4 regions of the Mesorhizobium sp. RCC_202 genome follow, and region 1 is predicted to be linked to each of the others. Evidence: predicted binding sites of a transcription regulator. Region 1 holds the regulator's gene; each other region holds the start of a gene.

Region 1 (5,109 bases):
GCCGAGCCGACCGCCAACGGCCGCGTCAGGCTGACCATCGACCTGATTTCAACCGCGCGTCCGACGTTGCGCTATGCGCCGGAGCGCGTCAGGCTTTCGGCGCGCCGGATCCCACCCGACATGCGGGCCGGATCGATCCTGACCGGCTACGCCAAGCTCTTGCCACCGACAGGGCCGGTGCGGCCGGACAGCTACGACTTTTCCTTCGATAGCTATTTTACCGGCATCGGCGGCAGCGGATTTTTCCTGGGCGATCCAAAACTGGTTTCAGCGACGGCCGACGCGCCGTTTGGTTCGAGCGTCGCTCTGGCCATTGAGAATGCGCGGGAAAACATCGCTGACCATATCAGATCCAAGATCGGCGGATCCGAAGGCGAGATCGCGGCGGCGTTGATTGTCGGCGTGCGCGCCGGCATTCCCGAAGAGATCAACGAGTCCATGCGGCGCACCGGCATCTATCACATCATCTCGATCTCGGGCCTGCATATGGCGCTGGTCGCCGGCACGATCTGGTGCTGTTGCGCGGCGCCTTCGCGCTGTTTCCCGATTTCTCGTCGCGCCGGCCGGTGAAGAAATACGCCGCGGCAATCGCGCTCATCTCGATCGCCGCTTATCTCGTCATCTCCGGCATCGTGGTCGCGGCCGAGCGCAGCTTCATCATGCTGGCGGTGATGCTGATTGCGGTGCTTTTCGATCGCGCGGCGCTGACCATGCGCAATCTGGCGATCTCGGCCATCGCCGTCATCCTGGTTTCGCCGCACGAGGTGGTCGGCCCGAGCTTCCAGATGTCGTTTGCCGCGACCGCGGCGCTCGTCGGCGCCTATGCCGGCTGGGCCGACTACCGCGCCGACAAAATACGGGCGCCGCCGGCAAAGCATTCATTCCTGGGTTTCTGGTCGAGAAAACTGGCGGTTGGCGTCGGCGGCGCGGCCATGACATCGCTGATCGCCGGCAGCGCGACGGTGCTGTTCGCCATTTGGCATTTCCAGCGCGTATCGCCGCTCAGCCTGGTGGCCAACCTTGCGGTCATGCCGATCGTCTCACTGATCGTCATGCCGTTTGCAGTGCTGAGCGCATTGGCCATGCCCTTCGGCCTCGACGGCCCGTTCCTCTATGTGATGGGCAAGGGCCTGACGGCGATGGTTGCGATTTCGGCATGGATTTCCGAGCGCTCGCCGGTCGACGCTGTCGGCCTGATCTCGATCCAGTCGGTGCTTCTGGCAACGATCGCGCTTGTCATCGCCACCATGGCGACCACCTGGCTGAGGCTCGCCGCCGCGCCCTTCGCGCTTGCCGCCTTGCTGGCCATTCCGCATGTGCGCACCCCGGACCTTCTCATTTCGGAGGATGCGCATCTGGTGGCGATGCCGATCGGCGGCGGCGAGCTCGCCATCAACCGTGAGCGCGCCAACGAATTCACGACCGACAACTGGAAGCGAGCGCTGCAGTCGGAAACGATCGTGCCGCCGGAGATCTTCGCCAGAGGCGCGTTGGACGTCGCCGATCCAGTCGACCTGCCGCCGGGCTCACCTTTCTACTGCACCGGTGACCTGTGCATCGGCCGGCATCCATCCGGCGCGATCGTCGCGCTCGCCGAGACCCGCGACAGCGCACGCCCAGCCTGCGGCTTCGCCGACCTCATCGTCATCAACGACGCCACGGCCTACAATCCGTGCTGGGATCCGCGCATTCTCGTCGTTACCAAGCGGCAGCTCGCGCTTGACGGCAGTGCCGCCGTCTTCTTCGACACGCAGTCGGCAACGGCGCGGCCAGTCGTTCGCTACGCCGTCGAGCAGCCGTACCGGCCCTGGCACGAGCAGCGGAAATACGCGCGCGAGGCGAGGGGGCTAGCGCCGTACAAAAAGCCGGAGAGGGCGGATGCGAAGCCCTCGCCGCCGGCTCAGTAGATCGCTACGCAATTCCGGACGGAAAACCGCTGTGCACTTTTCCTGGAATTGCTCAGTAACGTCTGATCAGCCCGACAAGCTTGCCCTGCACCTTGACCCGGTCAGGCCCGAAGATGCGCGTCTCATAGGCCGGGTTGGCGGCTTCGAGCGCGATCGAGGCGCCCTTGCGGCGGAAGCGCTTGAGCGTCGCTTCCTCATCGTCGACCAGCGCCACGACGATCTCGCCCGGGCTCGCCGTGTCGGCGTTGCGGATGATGACGGTGTCGCCGTCGAAGATGCCGGCCTCGATCATCGAGTCGCCCTTGACCTCGAGCGCGTAATGCTCGCCGCCCGTGATCATGTCCGGCGGCACGGAGATCGAATGCGTCCGGTGCTGAATGGCGTCGATCGGTACACCGGCGGCGATGCGGCCCATGACCGGGATAGAGATGGCCGAAACGGCATCGTCGTCATTGCTCGGCGAGGGTGCGCGCGATGAAGCCGCCGGCTTGATCTGCCGGCCGAGATTGCCTTGGCCCTGGCCGCCCTGGATGACGCTTGGCGAAAACTTCCTCGCGGCATTGAGGCCGGGCGCGATCGAATCGGGCAGCCGCAGCACTTCCAATGCCCGCGCCCGGTTGGGCAGCCGGCGAATGAAACCGCGTTCTTCCAGCGCCGTGATCAGTCGGTGGATGCCGGACTTCGACGCAAGGTCGAGCGCTTCCTTCATTTCGTCGAAGGACGGAGGAATGCCGCTCTCTTTCAGACGTTCGTGGATGAACATCAGGAGTTCATGTTGTTTGCGCGTCAGCATCGGCCGCCCCCAAGGGTTCAGAAACCAGAATCAGAAAAACAAACCCAGAACAAACACTATCTGTTCCAGTTGTGTTCCGCAACCGTTTAAAGTTTAGTGAATTTGTTAGGACAGCCGAAACCATGTTGCGTCGGCGCGGATGCCGTTGCGAGGGCCGGCTGAGCCTTAGGTCTTGATTCCGTTCCATTTTACAACCCCATCGTTCACAGGAGACGGGGACGTCCACATCGTGAATGCGCAGGGCGGGATAGGCTCTGCCACCCGATTCATCTGCGGCACCGTGAACGAAACGAACTCAAAAGGCCAACGTCGGCATAATTCCGATCTCTCGCCTGGCATCGATGGACCAGCGGACAAGGACAAAAGGGTCTTGCCGTAGCGTGGACGGCGGTGAGACAAACCGCGCATGGCCGGCGGTAGCTTCATATGCTGCGTCGGGCCCGAACGGGAGGCAATTGCATAATGACGGGAATTCCTGATCTGGCGTCTGTTGAGGCGATGGACGCCGCCGATCCGTTGCGCTCCATGCGCGATCGCTTCGTGCTGCCCGATGGGGTCATCTATCTCGACGGCAATTCACTGGGTGCCGCTTCATCCGATGTCTTCAGCGAGATCGAAAACGCCGCCAGGCGTGAATGGGCGCAGGATCTGATCCGCGCCTGGAACACCGCCGGCTGGTTCGACATGCCCGTCGAATTGGGTGACCAGCTTGGGCGCTTGATTGGCGCCGGATCCGGCCAGACGGTCGTCTGCGATACGACTTCGATCAACATCTACAAGGTTTTGCATGCAGCGCTGGCCATGCGGCCTGAACGGTCCGTCATCGTTGCCGAGGGCGATAGCTTTCCGACCGACCTCTACATGGCGGAAGGCGTGGCCTCGACACGGCCCGGCACGGTGCTGAGCCTGGAAGGCGTCGACGCCCCGGCGATCGAGGAATTGATCGACGAACGCGTCGCCGTCATCCTCGTCAACCACGTCAACTACAAGTCCGGTCGGTTGCGCGACATGGCGACGCTAACGCGCAAGGCCCACCAGGCCGGCGCGTTGATCGTCTGGGATCTCTGCCATACGGCGGGTGCGCTGCCGGTGAATCTCGACGGCTCGAATGCCGATTTCGCCATCGGCTGCACCTACAAATATCTCAATGGCGGTCCGGGCGCGCCGGCCTTCATCTATGCCGCGAACCGCCACCACGGCGACATCCGCCAGCCGCTCAGCGGCTGGTGGGGCCATGCAAGGCCTTTCGCCTTCGAACAGGGTTATGCCGCAGGCTCGGGCATTCGCCGGTTCCTGTGCGGAACGCAGCCGGTGTTGTCGATGCGGGCGCTGAAGGGCGCGCTCAATCTCTGGGACGAGGTCGACATGACCGTCGTGCGCGACAAAAGCATCGCGCTGACGGATCTGTTCATCCAGCTTGTCGAAGCCAGATGCGGCGCCTTTGGCCTCGAGCTAGAAAGTCCACGCGATGGCGCCGAGCGCGGCAGCCAGGTGTCCTTCGCCCATCCCAACGGCTACCAGGTGATGCGCGCCTTGATCGAGCGTGGCGTCATCGGCGATTTCCGCGCGCCGTCCACCATTCGCTTCGGCTTCACGCCGCTCTATGTCGGCTATCGCGATGTCTGGGATGCGGTCGGCGTGCTGGAGGATATCCTGCGCACAGGCGCCTGGCAGGACGCGCGCTTTGCGGTCAAGACGGCCGTTACCTGAAGCGGAATCGCCCGCTTAATGGGCCTTTTCGCTGCGTAGACGAAAACGCTGGATCTTGCCGGTCTGGGTCTTGGGCAAGGCCGCGATGAACTTTACTGACCTGGGGTATTTGTAAGGCGCGATCGTTGCCTTGACGTGATCCTGCAGGCGTCTGACCGTCGCGGCGTCCGGCGCCACGCCGGTTGCCAGCACGACATGCGCCTCGACGATCTGACCGCGTTCGCTATCCTCGGCGCCGATGACGGCGCATTCCGTGACGTCGGGGTGTGACAGAAGTGCTGCTTCGACCTCAGGGCCGGCAATGTTGTAGCCGGCGCTGACGATCATGTCGTCGGAGCGGGCGGCGAAATGGAAGAAGCCGTCCTCGTCCTGCACGAAGGTGTCACCGGTCAGGTTCCAGCCGTCGCGGACATAGTCTGCCTGGCGGGTATCGGCCATGTAGCGGCAACCGGTCGGGCCGCGCACCGCCAGCCTGCCAATCGTGCCGCGCGGCAACTCGCGCATCGCGTCATCGACAATGCGCGCCTCGTAGCCGCCCACCGGCTTGCCGGTCGAAGCCGGCTTCCTATCGCCGAAGCGGTTGGAAATGAAGATGTGCAGCATCTCGGTCGCTCCGATGCCGTCGAGGATCGGCTTGCCGGTCTTGCGCGTCCACTCGTCGAAGACAGGGGCGGGCAGCGTCTCGCCGGCCGAAACGGC
Region 2 (5,109 bases), on a different contig from region 1:
GCGGCAGCGCTTCAGCGCCGGCTCGATGCCGTGATTGTCGTAGACGCCGCCATCGGTGAGCACGGCGCGGCGCGGTGGCACCGGTGGGCCGACCGTCGGGTCGAGCTTGTCGTTCTTCCACTGGAACGGCGTCAGGTCGAGCCGGAGCGGCGACAGCACCGGCGGAAAGGCCGACGAGGCGGCCACAGCCAGCGCGACCGGCAGGTCGGCATGATAGGCGACGCCGATCCGGTAGTCGGCGATGTAGCGCCGCGACAGCCGAAACAGCGAGCCGGTGCTGAGATTGCTGGAGCAGAACACGAACCAGGGTTTTTCCGGCAGGCCTTTCAGCATCGGCATCGCGCCATCGAACAGATGCCGCTCATAGCAGGCGGCAACTTCGCGCGCCGCGCTGGAAAACGGGTTGAGCAGGCCCACGGCGATCGACGGTGCGTCGAGGAACACTTGCGAGAAGTCCAGTATCTTGTTGAGATAGATGCCGAAATTGGTGGCGACACCGTCGACGAAGGTGAAGCGTGGCCACAGCACCGCCAACAGCCCGGCGGCGATCGAGCCGCCCGAGACGGAGCTCACCATGTCGAGCTTTGCAAGCAGCCCGGCCTCGTTCAGCCGGCACAGTGCGCCGGCATGAAACAGCATGGCGCGGTAGCCGCCGCCCGACAGGCAAAGGCCGAGATCGTAGCGCTCAACGCTGTCGTCCGCGTCGTCAGGCTGGACCGTGTCACTGGCCATGGATCACTCCGATCGGCGGGTTCGCCGACAGTCCAACCCAGCGCGGGCAATCTGGCAAGCGGCGAATCCTGGTGATTGGCCAAAGCGGTCAAGTTGCCAATCTCCCCACAAGCGGGGAGATCAGCAGTTCCCGCCTCGCGCTCTTCCCCAAAATGCGCCATAGCCGTGCAGAAGACGCGGGAGGTGGATCGCATGCTCTTCTGGATGGCAGCCGTGGCCGGACCGGCGGTCGCCTACCTGCTCGGTTCGGTCCCGACCGGCTATCTGGCCGGCCAGCTGGTCCGGGGTATCGACATCCGCGAGCATGGCTCGAAATCCACCGGCGCCACAAATGTGCTGCGCACGCTGGGCAAAGGGCCGGCGCTTGTCGTGCTTCTGGTCGATGTGCTGAAGGGCGTCGCGGCGATCGTCTTGGCCCGCTGGTTCCATGCCTGGCTTTACACGCTGCCGTCGTTGGCGCCGCTATCCGATGCGCAAAGCCTGGCGCCCTGGGGCGTGTGCCTGGCCGGGCTTGCCGTATTGCTCGGGCACGGCCGCTCGATCTGGCTGAATTTCACCGGCGGCAAATCCGCCGCCACCGGGCTCGGCGTGCTTCTGGCGCTGTCCTGGCCCGTCGGTGTCGGCGCCGCCGTGATCTTTGCCGTCGTGCTTGGCCTGTCTCGCATCGTCTCGCTGAGCTCGATGCTGGCGGCGCTGGCCGCGATCGCGCTGGTCTTGGCCCTGGAGCAGCCGCTGGCCTATCGGCTGCTGGTGATCGCCGGCGGCCTCTATGTCATTGCGCGCCACCGCGCCAACATCGGCCGGCTGATCGCCGGCACCGAGCCGCGCCTGGGGCAGGCGAGCCCTTGAAGCCATTCCAGAAAAGTGTGGAACGGTCGGGCTCGGCAACTTCGCCGTAGCCTCAGCCCACAATTGCGCAAAAAGCGTTCTCACAGCTCCTTCTCGGCCAGTTCCCTGAATTCGTCCGGCACCGAGCGTGCCGCTTCCAGCGCCACCGTGCCGTAGCCGACAGCCTCCTTGCCGAAGCGCTGGCGGATCTTATCGATGGCGCGGTCGGCGCCGAAGCGGGCCAACCCTTTGCGGCTGCCGGGCTTCAGCTTCTCGTCGGCCAGCCCGAGCGGCAGTTCGAGCTGCAGCTCGGCATGCTCCTCAAGATGCGAGACGGAGATGGCGAGCAGCGAGATGTCCTTCTCGCCGGCATTGGCGGCCAGCACGCCGCGCACCAGCTCCTCGGCGATTTCGGCCAGCATCGTCGTGGCCTGGATCGGCTGCTCCAGCGTCACCGAGCGCGAGACGGCACGCATATCGGCGAAGCGCACGCGCACCGTCACTGTACGTCCGGGCCGGTCCTTGGCGCGCAGGCGGCTGGCGACGCGGTCGGCGAGGTGCAAGAGCGTCGGCACGAAGATGCGCGGCACGGCCGGCTTGCGGCCGAGCGCCGACTGCGCGCCGGCTGAAATCGCGCGGCGATGCGTTTCCAATTTGCGTGGGTCGCGGTTCCAGGCAAGCGCCGCGAGCTTCTGGCCGGCGGCCGGGCCGAGCAGGCGCTCCAGCGCGCCGCCATGCGTGCGCGCCAATTGGCCGATGGTCTCGATACCGATCTCGGCCAGCCGCGCCTTGGTCGCGGGTCCGACGCCCCACATCAACGTGACCGGCAAATCGTGCAGGAAGGCAAGCTCGCTGCCGGGTGCGACCACCACCAGCCCGTCGGGCTTGGCCACCTGCGAGGCGATCTTGGCCAGATGCTTGGTCCGCGCCACGCCGATCGAGATCGGTAGGCCGAGCTCGGATTTCACGCGCTCGCGGATTTTTTGCGCGATCTGGTCGGGCTGGCCGAACAGATGCGTGCAGCCGGCGACGTCGGCAAAGGCCTCGTCGATCGAGATGCGCTCGACCAGCGGCGTGAAATCGTCGAGCACTTTGATCGCGGCGTCGCCGAGCCGCTGGTATTCGCTGAAGCGACCGCCGACGAAGATCAACTGCGGGCAGAGCTCGCGCGCCTTGCGGCCGGGCATGCCGCCGCGCACGCCGAAAACCTTGGCTTCATAGGAGGCCGCCAGCACCACGCCGCCACCGACCGCGATCGGCTTACCCGTGAGCGAGGGGTCGAACAACTGCTCGACCGAAGCATAGAAAGCGTCGAGATCGGCATGCAGGATGGTGGCTTCGCCGCAACCGGCATTCGTGGCGAGCATGCCGCGCTCCGTCTCCATCCGGCGTCGTTTTCACACCGGCCTGCTGCTGCGCTGCAGCATTAGCCGGATGTGTTTTAAGGAAAGTTGCATGAACATAAAGAGAACAAAGCAGGTTTTTTGTCAAGCCACGGCAGGGACGTCCCAGGCTGTCTGTGACCGATCGCACGCAAGTGCAACATCGCCAGTCTCGCCGCGAAGCAAAAAGCCCGCACGGCAAAGCCGCGCGGGCAGGGCTGGAGTAGTCACAGCACCAACGCGGTGAGACGGCATTGGTTGCGGTCGTCCAGGCGGGCGGGGCGGGAACAATTGGCGGCGCTTCACCGTTGTTTCGAAGCGGAGGCCGTGATGGACAATTTCGAGCTTATCGATCTTCTCTGCGTCGTCGAAGCGTGCGCCAGCGACCATGTCGCGGGCCGGGTCGTGCCGATGTCGAAAGCCGTCGAGGAACTGCGCGTGCTGACCGGCGACTTCGTCTCTTCGGACGAGAGCGCCGCCAACGCGCTGTCGCAGGTGGCGCTCGAGCGCGGCTGCGCGGTGCTGTTCGACGAGAGGCCAGGCGCTGAGATCGTGGCCGCGCCGTAGCTCGCGCCTTCCCCGAATTCAGCAGAAAGGCAGGATTGCTTCGCTGCCCCTGCCTTGAGAGTAAAATAAGACCTCAGTCCCTTCTACGTGAGGTAGCTAACATACGCCGCAACGTGTAGCTTGCCACACGGGGTTCAACTGAATCGGAGGGACAAGAATCATGCCACGGGTTTCGGAGCTTTTCTTCAAGACGGGCGTAATATTTTTGCTGCTGGGCATCGCCATCGGCATCAAGATGGGGATTTCCGGCGACCATGGCGCTTTCCCGGCGCACGCCCATTTCAATCTCCTGGGCTGGGTCACCAGCGCTATTTTCGGCGGCTATTATGCGCTCAATCCGGCCAAGGCCGAGAAGCGCCTGGCCATGATCCACTACGGCCTTTACACGCTCGGCCTGGTGGTGATGCTGCCGCCGCTTTACCTGAAATTCGCCACGGGCAACGACGCGGTAGACCCGATCCTGGGCATAGGGTCGCTCATTGTCGCCGCCGGCGTGCTGGTCTTTACCGTCGTGGTATTCTCGCCCGCGCAATCCGCGCGCTCGGCCACCATGGCGGCGCGCTAGGCGTATGAAGCAAATCGCCGGGCGGCTTGCCGCTCGGCGCGGTTTGCGCCCCTAGAGCAGCTTCAGACGAGAGATCAGAGCTTGAATGATGCCGTCGCGCTCGAAAGGACCGGGCAGCTTGGCGGGCGCTGTGTCGCCTGCCTTGCTTTCGGAGACTGCGCGGCCCTCGCGCTGGATGAGCACCAGCACGACTATGAAATAGGCGGCCTGCAAAAGCACGCCCGCCAATAACGTCCAACCAAGCGACGCCCAGATCGACCCGGTGGACGCATATGTCCACCCGAGGACCACCAAAAGCGTTGCCGTCATTCCCACAAGAAACCGCGGAAAATACATCTGCCCAACCGAGCGCCCTGGACCGTCCAAGGTCCCGGCAATCTCGCCCATTCTCTACCCGCCTTGAGCCTTGCACCTTTTCCAGCGCGACCGCAAGCGGTGGTTGTCGGCCGACCCTCCGGTACGGCCTTTTGGCCGATGTCGCAGGGACCAGCGTCTGGGGACTTCTGTTTAAGAAACCAGGAATCCCGACGTCTCGTTCCCCAAAGCGCAATCAAGTTAGGACTATCTGACGGAGCGCGGCGTCGACGAAGAGGCGCCGTGGCGTGAGAACGCGCGGAGAAGATCGCGCCGAGAACCTCCCTTCATCGGCGGATGGCCGAGCTCCCGCTGCCTTTCCTGTGACGGCGGCGGGAGGTCGATCCGGCATCAGGCTCGCTGGATGGGACGGAAGACATCTGGCAAAAAAAGCCCGTCACGCCGAAGCGTGACGGGCTGTTTGCCGCTGACTGCCCGATCAGGTCAGGATCAGCACGATCTTGTAGCTGTCGGGGTCGACGATCACGATGCGCCCGTCGGCGAGCACGAAATACTCGTAGCTCTCATAGGCCGGGATGATCTTGACGATGCGCGACGGCAGGCGGTGCAGATGCACCTTGTGCCGCGGCACCTCGACGCCGACCGAGATGTCGAAGCTGACGTCACGCACCGGCTCGACCTTGGTCTCGTGGATGATCTGCGTGACCTGCGTCTTCTGCT
Region 3 (5,109 bases), on a different contig from region 1:
CGCGAAAGGGTTTTTGCCTGCGACGGGAACGCTGCATCATCTCGAATTCCCCGATGCGGCACCGGAAGGTGCTGAAATGCGCATCGAGACCGGCGTGCGGGCCGGCGACGCGATCTCGCCCTTCTACGATCCGATGATCGCCAAGCTGGTGGTGCACGGCAAGGACAGAGACGCGGCCCTTGCCGCGCTCAGTGCAGCGCTGGCGCGAACCGAAGTGGCCGGCTCGACGGTCAACACCGCGTTCCTCGCGGCTTTGGCCGCCGACGCCGATTTCGCGGCGGGCGATGTCGATACCGGCCTGATCGGCCGGCATCAGGAAGCGCTCACCATCTTGCCGGCGCCGAGCGACGAGGCGATCGCCGCGGCGGCACTGGCGGCAACCGATGCCGGCGCGCCGGGGACGGCCGGCGATCCTTGGTCCGCGCTTGCCGGCTATGCGCATTACCATACGCTGTCACGGCGTACCCGGCTTCGTTATGGCGAGGAAAATATCCTGGCGCGGATCTCGGCGCGGCCGGACGGCCGCTTCCAGGTGGCGTTGGAGGCGCCGCACGATGCGATCAATTCGCATGATCTGAGAAATCTGCCGCGCACGGCACGTTGGCCCGGCCACGTCACCGTGTTCGAAGGCGCGGTCGGCCACACATTCGCGGTTCCCGATCCGCTGTCCCGGGCCGACGAGGCGGGGGCTGCGTCAGGCAGCCTGCGCGCGCCAATGCCTGGCCTGGTCAAGCTGGTGCGCGCGGCGGCCGGCGATACCGTCAGCAAAGGCCAGCCGCTGCTGATCCTCGAGGCGATGAAGATGGAACATACCATCGCCGCGCCGCATGACGGCGTCATCGCCGAAATCGCGACTGAAGGCGCGCAGGTCAGCGACGGCACCGTGCTGGTGCGTTTCGCGGAGGATGGCCAGGGCTGAGGCTGTTCAGCCTGCGATCGAGCGAATGATTTTTGCCGGATTTCCGCCGACAAGGGTGTTTGGCGCAACGTCACGGGTGACAACCGAACCGGCCGCGACGACCGAATTCTCACCTATCGTCACGCCGCCGATGACCGTCACGCCGGCTGCGATCCAGACGTTCCTCTCGATCACGATCGGCCTTGCGATCACGCAAGCGCGCCGCTGCGAAGGCTCGATCGGATGGCCGGAGGTGATGAGGCTGACATTGGGCCCGATCATCACGTCGTCGGCGATGTCGAGCCCGCCGAGATCGTAGAACGTGCAGTTCTGGTTGACGAAGACATTGCGCCCGACCCGCGTATCCAGCCCGCCAGTCGCGTAGAAGGGCGGTATCAGCAGAAAGCTGCCGTCCACCTTTTGCCCGATGAGCTCGCTGAACAAGGCGCGGATGTCATCGGCATCGTCATACGTCAAACGGTTGAGCCTGGCGGTGATCGCCATGGCTCTTTTGACGTTGGCCGTCATGGCCGCCGATTCCGGCGTGCGCCTTGGAATTATCCGGGTGCCGTCGTCAGCCATTCTCGAATCTCTCCAGGCGCGACCCGAGTGTAGCCACAGGACAGGCCAAACGAAAATGGCCGGGACAAGCCCGGCCATCTCCGAAGACAGAACCGAATTACGGCTGGATCGGCGCGTATTTGCCGTCATGCCACTGGTTGATGTCGTAGCTGGCGTTCTTGAGGTCGCCCTTCTCGTCGAAGATGACATCGCCGACGACGGTGCTGATCGGCTTGCCGTCCTTCAGCGCTTCGGCGACCTTGGCCGGATCGTCGGTGCCGGCGCGCTTGACGCCTTCGGCCACCGCCTGGACGACGGCGTAGGAGAACAGCGTGAAGCCTTCCGGCGTGAAGCCGCCGGCCTTGATCTTGGCGACCGCGTCCTTGGCTTCCGGCTTAGCCTGCGGGTCGGAAGGGAACACGAACAGGGTGCCTTCACCCGCCGGGCCGGCAACCTGCCAGAATTCCGGCGAGGCGATCGAGTCGGGCATGATCAGCTGGAACTTGACGTTCTGCTCGGCCGCCTGGCGCAGGATCAGGCCCGCCTCAGGGTGGTAGCCGCCGAAATAGACGACGTCGGCCTTGAGCTCCTTCAGCTTGGTGACGAGGGCCGAATAGTCCTTTTCACCGGCGTTGATGCCTTCATAGTCGACTTCCTTGAGGTCGCCGGCGTTCATCGTCGCCTTGACGGCGTCCGCGACGCCCTGGCCGTAGGCGCTCTTGTCGTGCAGGACGACGACATTCTTGCCGGCATATTTCTTGGCGATCCACGGGCCGATGAAGGCGCCCTGCGCGTCGTCACGCGTATAGAGGCGCATGATCGTCGGCCAGCCGGACTTGGCCGCAGCGTCGGTCAGTACCGGGTTCGACGAGGCCGGGCTCATCATCAGCGTGCCGGCTTCGGCATAGACGGCCGAGGCCGGAATGCTTGAGCCCGAGCAAGCATGGCCGTCGACGAACTTGACGCCGTTGGCGACGATGCGGTTGGCGACCGAGACCGCCTGCTTCGGATCGCACTGGTCGTCCTCGATGTCGAGCTTGATCTGTGAGCCGTTGATGCCGCCCGCCGCGTTGATCGCATCGGCGGCTGCCTGCGCGCCCTGCTTGAACTGATCGCCGATGGTGGCGAGCTGGCCGGTCATCGGGCCGACCACCGAAATGGTGATGTCGTCGGCGAAGGCAACCGGGGCGCTCATCATCAGCCCAAATGCGGCCGCGCTCAAAATACCCAATTTTTTCATGACTATAAGAACTCCTCCACTTGCGCGCGACGATATGGTCGCGCTTGTTCTACAGAGCCGGGACAATTTCACCGTTCACTGAACCTGTCGAGAGGACAGTGCATCTGGTTTTGGTTCATTCCGGCGAGGATTTCTTGGGCCAAGGGGCCCACCTGATTACCTAAAGCGCGTCGCGTCGAATGGAATCGACGCGGCGCGCTTTAGCTCGCCGTTTGATGCATGTCGTCGTCGCAAAACCGAAGCCACTTTTGCGCGACATGCATTAGCCTAATGCAAAAAGCCGCGCCAACCTTGTACCGGTCGGTCGCGGCTTTTGCAGTCGAGCTCCCTGGACGCCCCCGCGCCTGAAACCCGCTCGCTTCCCTGTTTCTTGCTGCGCGGCTTGGCAGTTGACTTGCCGCGTTCTTGGTCTTGTCAGTCGGCCGTCTTGCCGCGGCCCTGTCCCCTGATTGGTCCCCGCCGTTGTGTCCGCGGGATCAGTGCATCGTCATCCATTCGCGGGCTTCGCGCAGCGCCTTGGCGATATCGGTCTTCGACATCGTCGCCGACAGCTCCGAGCGCAATTCCGCGGCGCGGGTCGAGCCCTTGATGGCGGCGATGTTGAACCATTTGTGGGCGGCGACGACGTCGGTCTCGCAGTCGCGGCCGGTCGCATACATCATGCCCAGTTCGAAAAGAATGTCGGCCTGGGCGGTTGCCCCCATGGCGCCGACGCCGGCTTCAAGCATTTCAAAGCGTGCCATTTCAATCCCCTGTCTGGCTCCCGAGAGCTGCCTCCTTCTGTCCCCGGTGTTCGCTTGGGGTGGGCCGCTCTTTCGATGCTTTCGAGGATGACGCCTGGCCTTGAATCCGTCGTTAAATGGCGTGCTTAATTTGAAGAAAACAAAGCTAAAACAAGAGGTAAACGTGAAAGTTCGTTAAGCATGGGAATCCAGCGATTGCGCCGTTTTGCCTCAAATTCGATGAAAATGCCGCGAACCGGAAGCAAGACTTCGCTAACCACGGATTCCGAAGCCTTTTTCGTCACCGTTCATTTTCGACGATCCGGGCCGGCAAAATCCTTGCAACCTTCCGTGGCGGCACCGCTTTTGTTTTGGTGGGAGCTGGATTAGCTTTACCTTTGCGTAAGGGGCAGACGGGCGGATCGTAGCCCCGCCGGCAACCTACAGGGAGGACAGACATGTTTCGAAAAGTAAGCTTGGCGCTCGCGGCCACCTTGATCATGGCCGGCGCCGCATGGGCCGACCCGATCGAGGGCAATTGGAAGACGCAGGCCGGCGACACCGCCGCGATCGGTGGCAGCGGCTCGTTTTCCATCACACTGAAGTCCGGCAAATATGCCGGCAAGACCATCGGCTCGCTGAAGGCGGCCGGCGACAACAAATACACCGGCAACATCACCGACCCGGCGAACGACAAGACCTATTCCGGCAAAGCCACGCTTTCGGGCACCTCGCTGAAGATGAGCGGCTGTGTGCTGGGCGGGCTAATCTGCAAGAGCCAGACCTGGCACAAGCTCTGATCGCCGAAAAACCGACCGTCCGAAACGGGGCCCGTTTTGTTTTGGGAGCGTTGCGCCTTCTGGAGATCGGCTCAACAGCGACGGGGGCTCATACGCAGACCGCACCTTCGATGTCGCATCATTCTACATCTAGGATGAAACGGCCTCCTTCGCCTTGCGTAGCGCCTCCGCCCTCGTTTTGATCGCCTCCGCGACCTGAGTGAGGCCGTCGTCCCTATCGGGAAAACTGGAAATGGCTTTTCCACCCAAAGCCGCTTGAAATTGGCTGAAGGGTTCGTACTTCCAGAGGCACTCTCGTGCAATTACAGGAATGACCACGAGCGATTTCTCCTGCTCACGTTGAAGGGCTCGGGTCAACTCTACTGTGTTGCAATAATCCGAATTTATAAAGTCAACGCTGACCAGGAGCACCACAACTTCCGCTGTCTCCAGATTCTTGGCGATGGCTTCAGCCCATTTTTCTCCCGCCTCAATTTTTTCATCGTGCCAAGCGTCGATCAGGCCGGCCCGTTTAAGCGGGGACAAGTGTTTGATCAACTCGGCTTTGAGGGCGACATCGGCGTGAGAATAAGAAATGAAAGCCTTGAGCGGTTTGGGCTTCGGTTTTTGGGAGGGCTGAACGAGGCTTATCTGACCTCCTCTTCCCGGGCTGACCCTGATCTTACCTTGCCGACGGAGCACCGCCTTGGTCCGGTTAAATGTCACATCCGCCCAACCAAGCTCATCACGCAGGGTGTTGCCGTTGACGCTGGTTCCTTCAGGACCCGACATCCGGGTCAGCGCGTCTATAAATCGCGCGACGAAGGTCCTCGCCTCTTTCGAGGCCTTTGCTTGCTTTGCCATCTAAACTCCCCCGTTTTGGCGATATGTTTCCCGAACTCGGTTTAG
Region 4 (5,109 bases), on a different contig from region 1:
CCACGGCGTCGGCAACCACCGTCTCTTCCGGCGCGGGTTCGGCATCCGCTTCGATGGTCGGCTCCGGGGCAGTTTCGGTCACGGGCTCCGCCGTCGCGGTCGGATCGGCGGCGACGTCGGTGTTTTCAGCCGGCGTTTCGGTAACGGCGTCAGCCGCTGGCGCGGTTTCGGCCACTGCCGCGGCACGCGCGGCCTCTTCCGCCGCCAGCTTCGCGGCGGCTGCCTCGCGGGCGGCATTGTCCTGCGCGTCGAGTTTTGCCTTCACTTCGGCCGGAGGCTTTGGCTCGGCGCGATAGCCGAGACCCTTCAGGATCTCTTCCATGTCGTCGGCGGTGGCGCCGAGGATCGACATCATCGGCGGCGTCACCATGAAGGACTGGCCGTCATAGGCGCCGTCCGGCCGCTGGCCGAGACCGGGCTTCCAGTTGGTCGCCGGGCGGATCAGGTCGGCAAGCCGCTCGAGAATGTCGATGCGCACGGCGCGGCGGCCGAGATTGCGGTAGCCGGCGAGCTTGTAGAAAGTCTTGTCGAAGGCAGGATCGATGACCACCGAGGTGCGGCCCGAGGCCAGCGCATGCACCACGTCGCCGAAGCCGGGCTTGTCCTTGCCGTCGTTCTTCAGCGCCCAGAGCAGCGTCACCAGTCCGGCCGGCGCGGGCTTGATCAGCGCCGGGACGAAGACATGGTAGGCGCCGAAGCGCACGCCGAGACGGCGCAAGGCGGCGCGGCCTTCCTGGTCGAGCGACTTCATCTCTTCGGCGATGTCGCGGCGGTTGATCAGGCCGAAATGCTCGACCAGCTGGAAGGCGATGCCACGAGCGATGCCGGCGAGCTGTTCGGCATTCTTAAGGTCGACCAGCGGCTTCAACAGCGACTCGATCTGGAAATTGACGAAACGCTCGGCGCGCGCCGCGACCTTGTCGCGGGCGGGACCGGTCAGCTGCTCGTCGGCCAGAAGCACCAGCCTCGGCTTCAGCGCCTCGTCGGCGGAGACCAGCGTGCCGATCGGCGCGCCGATCCAGCGCAAGACGCCGTCCGAGCCCAAAGCGAGATCGCGATTGGCGCAAGCGCCAAAACGTTCGGCGCGCGCCTCGAACTCTGCCGCGAGCGCCTTCTGTGCGGCGGTGCGCACCGCCTTGGCGTCCTCGCCGCCGGCGCTCTGGTCGGCAGTGAAGCGGAACCCTTGCAGTTCGCCGACATGATGGCCTTCGACGAGGACGGTTCCGGTTGGGCTGATTTCGGCTTCAGGCATCGTATTTTCTCTAAGGCGCCGCATGAGGACGGAAGTCCTGCGGTCTACGAAGCGTTTCGTCAACCGCTCATGCAGCGCATCCGACAATCTGTCTTCGATTTCGCGCGTCTTTTCCTGCCAGTGTAGCTGATCGGCCAGCCAGCCCGGCCTGTTGGACACGAATGTCCAGGTTCGGATCTGCGCGATGCGGTGCGACAGCGTGTCGATATCGCCTTCGGTCGTGTCGGCGCGGCGCACCTGCTCGGCCATGTAATTCTCGTCGACGTGCCCGTGACGGGCGAGGTCCATATAGATCGAAGCGATAAGGTCAGCATGCTGTGCCGGCGCGATCTTGCGGTAGTCGGGCAAGGCGCAGGCTTCCCAAAGCAGCGCCACTCGTTCCTTGCTGGTGGCTAAAGCCCGAATCGCCTCGTCGCGCGACAGATGTTCCAGCGCCTGCGCATCGACCGCCGGCAGCGCCCGCGTCAGTCCCTCGACCGGCGCATTGGTTTCGATCGACCGCTTCAGCGCGTCGAGGTTCGAAAAATCGAACTGGGCGGTGCGCCACTGCAGCACCTTCACCGGGTCGAAGTCGTGGCCCTCGATCTTCTTGACCAGGTCCTCGTCGAGCGGGTCGACCTGGCCGGTGACGCCGAAGGTGCCGTCGCGCAGATGGCGGCCGGCGCGGCCGGCGATCTGGCCAAGCTCGGCAGCGGTCAGGTTGCGGTACTGGTAACCGTCGAACTTGCGGTTCTGGGCGAAGGCGACATGGTCGAGATCGAGGTTCAGCCCCATGCCGATGGCGTCGGTGGCGATGAGATAGTCGACGTCGCCCGACTGGAACAGCGCCACCTGGGCATTGCGGGTGCGCGGCGAGAGCGCGCCGAGCACGACGGCGGCTCCGCCCTGCTGGCGGCGGATCAGCTCGGCGATGGCATAGACCTCGTCGGCCGAGAAGGCGACGATCGCAGTGCGCCGCGGCAGGCGGGTCAGTTTTTTGGAACCGGCATAGGCGAGATGCGACAGGCGCGGCCGCGTCACCACCGACACGCCCTTCAAGAGCCGCTGCAGGATGCCGTGCATGGTGGCGGCGCCGAGCAGCAGCGTCTCCTGGCGGCCACGCAGATTAAGGATGCGGTCGGTGAAGATGTGGCCGCGCTCGAGATCGCCGGCAAGCTGCACCTCATCGATGGCGACGAAGGCGGCGTCGGTCTCGCGCGGCATCGCCTCGACGGTGCACACCGAATATCGCGCGCCGGCAGGCTGGATCTTCTCCTCGCCGGTGATCAGCGCAACCTTGTGGGCGCCGACCTTTTCACAGACTCTCGTGTAAACCTCGCGCGCCAGCAGCCGCAGCGGCAGGCCGATGACACCGCTTTCATGCGCCACCATGCGTTCGATGGCGAGATGCGTCTTGCCGGTGTTGGTCGGTCCAAGCACCGCGGTGACGTCGCGGCCGGAAAGGATCAGCGGCTCTCTGTGTTTCGGCTGGATGTTCATCGGCTCGGAAATGAGGCTTTCTGCCGCTTTGATTGCTGGAGCACGATCTTTCTCCGAAAACCGGTTCCCGCTTTCCGGGATCATGCTCTCGTCGGAAACGTAGCGCTGCCGCCGCGTATGACAGGCGACACATAGGGATTTCAGGCGCGGAGCGAAAGCGGAATGTTCTTTCGCGGGATCGATGCCGTCTTGAAGAGTGGACAAAAGCCGCTGGCGTTAACCGCTGGAACGAGTCTGGAACGAATCAGCGACGAATCACAGACTCGCTCGGATTCAGGTTTTGTTCACGGCTACATGTGGATTTTTTGACGGTGGTCCTCACCACATGCTGAATCGCGAAACTGGCCCGATTTATGCTGAGACGATGCAATGCGCGAGAGTCCGTTAACCTTTGCCGGTGAACGATCGCCGCAGACAGGCGCCCAGCCGACAAGGTTATGAAATTATTGATCTTTCCTAACCGGTTTTAAGGAATGCGGTAACGTTTGAGGCCTCCGCCGTTAACTTCCCGACCAAAGCCGGAACGAATCGGCGACGAATCAGCGATCTATGAAGTTTCCCGGTTTGTTCACCCCAACATATGGTGTTATCCACAGCTTGTGCACCGACAGCGCACAGCTTGCGAGCAGACTTACGCACAAGGCCGGGAAGGGGCGTTAACCTTTGCGTGCCGAATTGGGGCATCGCCTCGCGTCGCCTGTCGTCGGCCAGCGAAAAAGCGGGCGGCCCGGTGGGCCCGCCCGCTTTCAAAACACATCAAGCGAAGTACTGGCCGCCATTGGCGGTGATGGTCGAGCCGGTGATGAAACCGGCGTCGTCGGAAGCGAGGAAGACGACGCAACGCGCGATCTCTTCCGGCTCGCCGAGGCGGCCGACCGGGATCTGCGGCAGGATGCGCTCGTTGAGAACCTTCTCATCGATCGCCTTGACCATCTCGGTGGCGATGTAGCCGGGGCAGATGACATTGACGGTGATGCCGGCGCGTGCCCCCTCCTGCGCCAGCGCCTTCGAGAAACCGATGTCGCCGGCCTTGGCGGCGGAATAGTTGACCTGGCCCGCCTGGCCCTTCTGGCCGTTGATCGAGGAAATGGTGATGACGCGGCCGAACTTGCGATCGCGCATGCCGCTCCACAGCGGATGGGTCATGTTGAAGACGCCGGAGAGGTTGGTGTCGATGACCTCTTTCCACTGCTCGCGCGTGATCTTGTGGAACATGGCGTCGCGGGTGATGCCGGCGTTGTTGACAAGAACGGAGACTGGACCGAGATCGGCCTCGACCTTTTTGATGCCTTCGGCGCAAGCGTCATAGTCGGCGACCGACCATTTGTAGACTGGAATGCCGGTCTCGGCCTTGAACCTGGCCGCGGCCTCGTCATTGCCGGCATAGTTGGCGGCAACCGCATAGCCGGCGTTTTTCAGGGCGATCGATATTGCCGCACCGATGCCGCGCGAGCCACCGGTGACGATTGCTACTTTGGTCATGCATTCCCTCCCTTTGGTCGGGAGTGAGTAGGGAGTAGCGAATAGCGAGTAGGGGTTTTGATGTCCTGTCGCGCCTACGCCATTCTTCCCTATTCGCTACTCCCTATTCACTACTCACTCTCTTTCACAGCGCTTCCACGCACATGGCGACGCCCATGCCGCCGCCGATGCAAAGGGTGGCGAGGCCCTTCTTGGCGCTGCGGCGGCGCATTTCATGGACCAGCGTGTTGAAGATGCGGGCGCCCGAGGCGCCGATCGGATGACCGATGGCGATGGCGCCGCCATTGACGTTGACGATCGAGGGATCCCAGCCCATGCCCTGGTTGACGGCGCAGGCCTGCGCGGCGAAGGCCTCGTTGGCTTCGACGAGGTCGAGATCCTTGACCGACCAGCCGGCCTTCTCCAGCGCCCGCTTCGAGGCGGGTATAGGTCCGGTGCCCATGATTGCCGGGTCGACGCCGGCGGTCGCCCAGGAAGCGATGCGGACCAGCGGGGTGATGCCGCGCCGGGCGGCCTCGGCCTCGGTCATTAGCAACGCACCGGCCGCACCATCATTGATGCCGGAGGCGTTGGCGGCAGTGACCGTGCCGTCCTTGTCGAAGGCGGGCTTCAACTTGGTCATGGCGTCGAGCGTGGCGCCGTGGCGGATATACTCATCCTGGTCGACAATTGTGTCGCCCTTCTTGCCCTTGATGATGAAGGCGACGATCTCGTCCTTGAACTTGCCGGCCTTCTGCGCGGCCTCGGCCTTGTTTTGCGAAGCCAGCGCGAACTCGTCCTGGGTGTCGCGGGTGATCTGGAACTGGCGGGCCACGTTCTCGGCGGTGTTGCCCATGTGATAGCCGTTGAAGGCATCCCATAGGCCGTCCTTGATCATGGTGTCGATCATCTTGTAG

What was found. The regulator LexA, encoded in region 1, represses DNA repair genes until DNA is damaged. The targets are predictions, from matches to a motif close to TGTTCNNNNTGTGTTCNG.
Region 2: a site for LexA is predicted at 3,016-3,033, ahead of dinB (DNA polymerase IV). Genes of this name have one in related genera too.
Region 3: a site for LexA is predicted at 3,578-3,595, ahead of AB6802_RS23510 (sel1 repeat family protein). Genes of this name have one in related genera too.
Region 4: a site for LexA is predicted at 2,956-2,973, ahead of AB6802_RS26960 (helicase-related protein). Genes of this name have one in related genera too.

The regions. Positions count from the first base shown of each region.
Region 1 covers NZ_JBFUPO010000005.1:133,199-138,307, reverse strand. Annotated here, with positions in the region: partial or broken gene AB6802_RS13475 (ComEC/Rec2 family competence protein) at 1-1,907, shown strand, start outside; gene lexA (transcriptional repressor LexA) at 1,960-2,700, opposite strand; gene kynU (kynureninase) at 3,163-4,410, shown strand; gene AB6802_RS13460 (AMP-binding protein) at 4,426-5,109, opposite strand, start outside.
Region 2 covers NZ_JBFUPO010000003.1:224,012-229,120, forward strand. Annotated here, with positions in the region: gene AB6802_RS08375 (patatin-like phospholipase family protein) at 1-732, opposite strand, end outside; gene plsY (glycerol-3-phosphate 1-O-acyltransferase PlsY) at 925-1,581, shown strand; gene dinB (DNA polymerase IV) at 1,662-2,927, opposite strand; gene AB6802_RS08390 (hypothetical protein) at 3,273-3,509, shown strand; gene AB6802_RS08395 (hypothetical protein) at 3,670-4,074, shown strand; gene AB6802_RS08400 (hypothetical protein) at 4,126-4,461, opposite strand; partial or broken gene AB6802_RS08405 (DUF1236 domain-containing protein) at 4,868-5,109, opposite strand, start outside.
Region 3 covers NZ_JBFUPO010000011.1:10,434-15,542, reverse strand. Annotated here, with positions in the region: gene AB6802_RS23525 (biotin carboxylase N-terminal domain-containing protein) at 1-919, shown strand, start outside; gene AB6802_RS23520 (sugar O-acetyltransferase) at 926-1,480, opposite strand; gene AB6802_RS23515 (ABC transporter substrate-binding protein) at 1,578-2,699, opposite strand; gene AB6802_RS23510 (sel1 repeat family protein) at 3,176-3,442, opposite strand; gene AB6802_RS23505 (DUF2147 domain-containing protein) at 3,880-4,221, shown strand; gene AB6802_RS23500 (toll/interleukin-1 receptor domain-containing protein) at 4,351-5,064, opposite strand.
Region 4 covers NZ_JBFUPO010000015.1:49,534-54,642, reverse strand. Annotated here, with positions in the region: gene AB6802_RS26960 (helicase-related protein) at 1-2,731, opposite strand, end outside; gene phbB (acetoacetyl-CoA reductase) at 3,488-4,213, opposite strand; gene AB6802_RS26950 (acetyl-CoA C-acetyltransferase) at 4,338-5,109, opposite strand, start outside.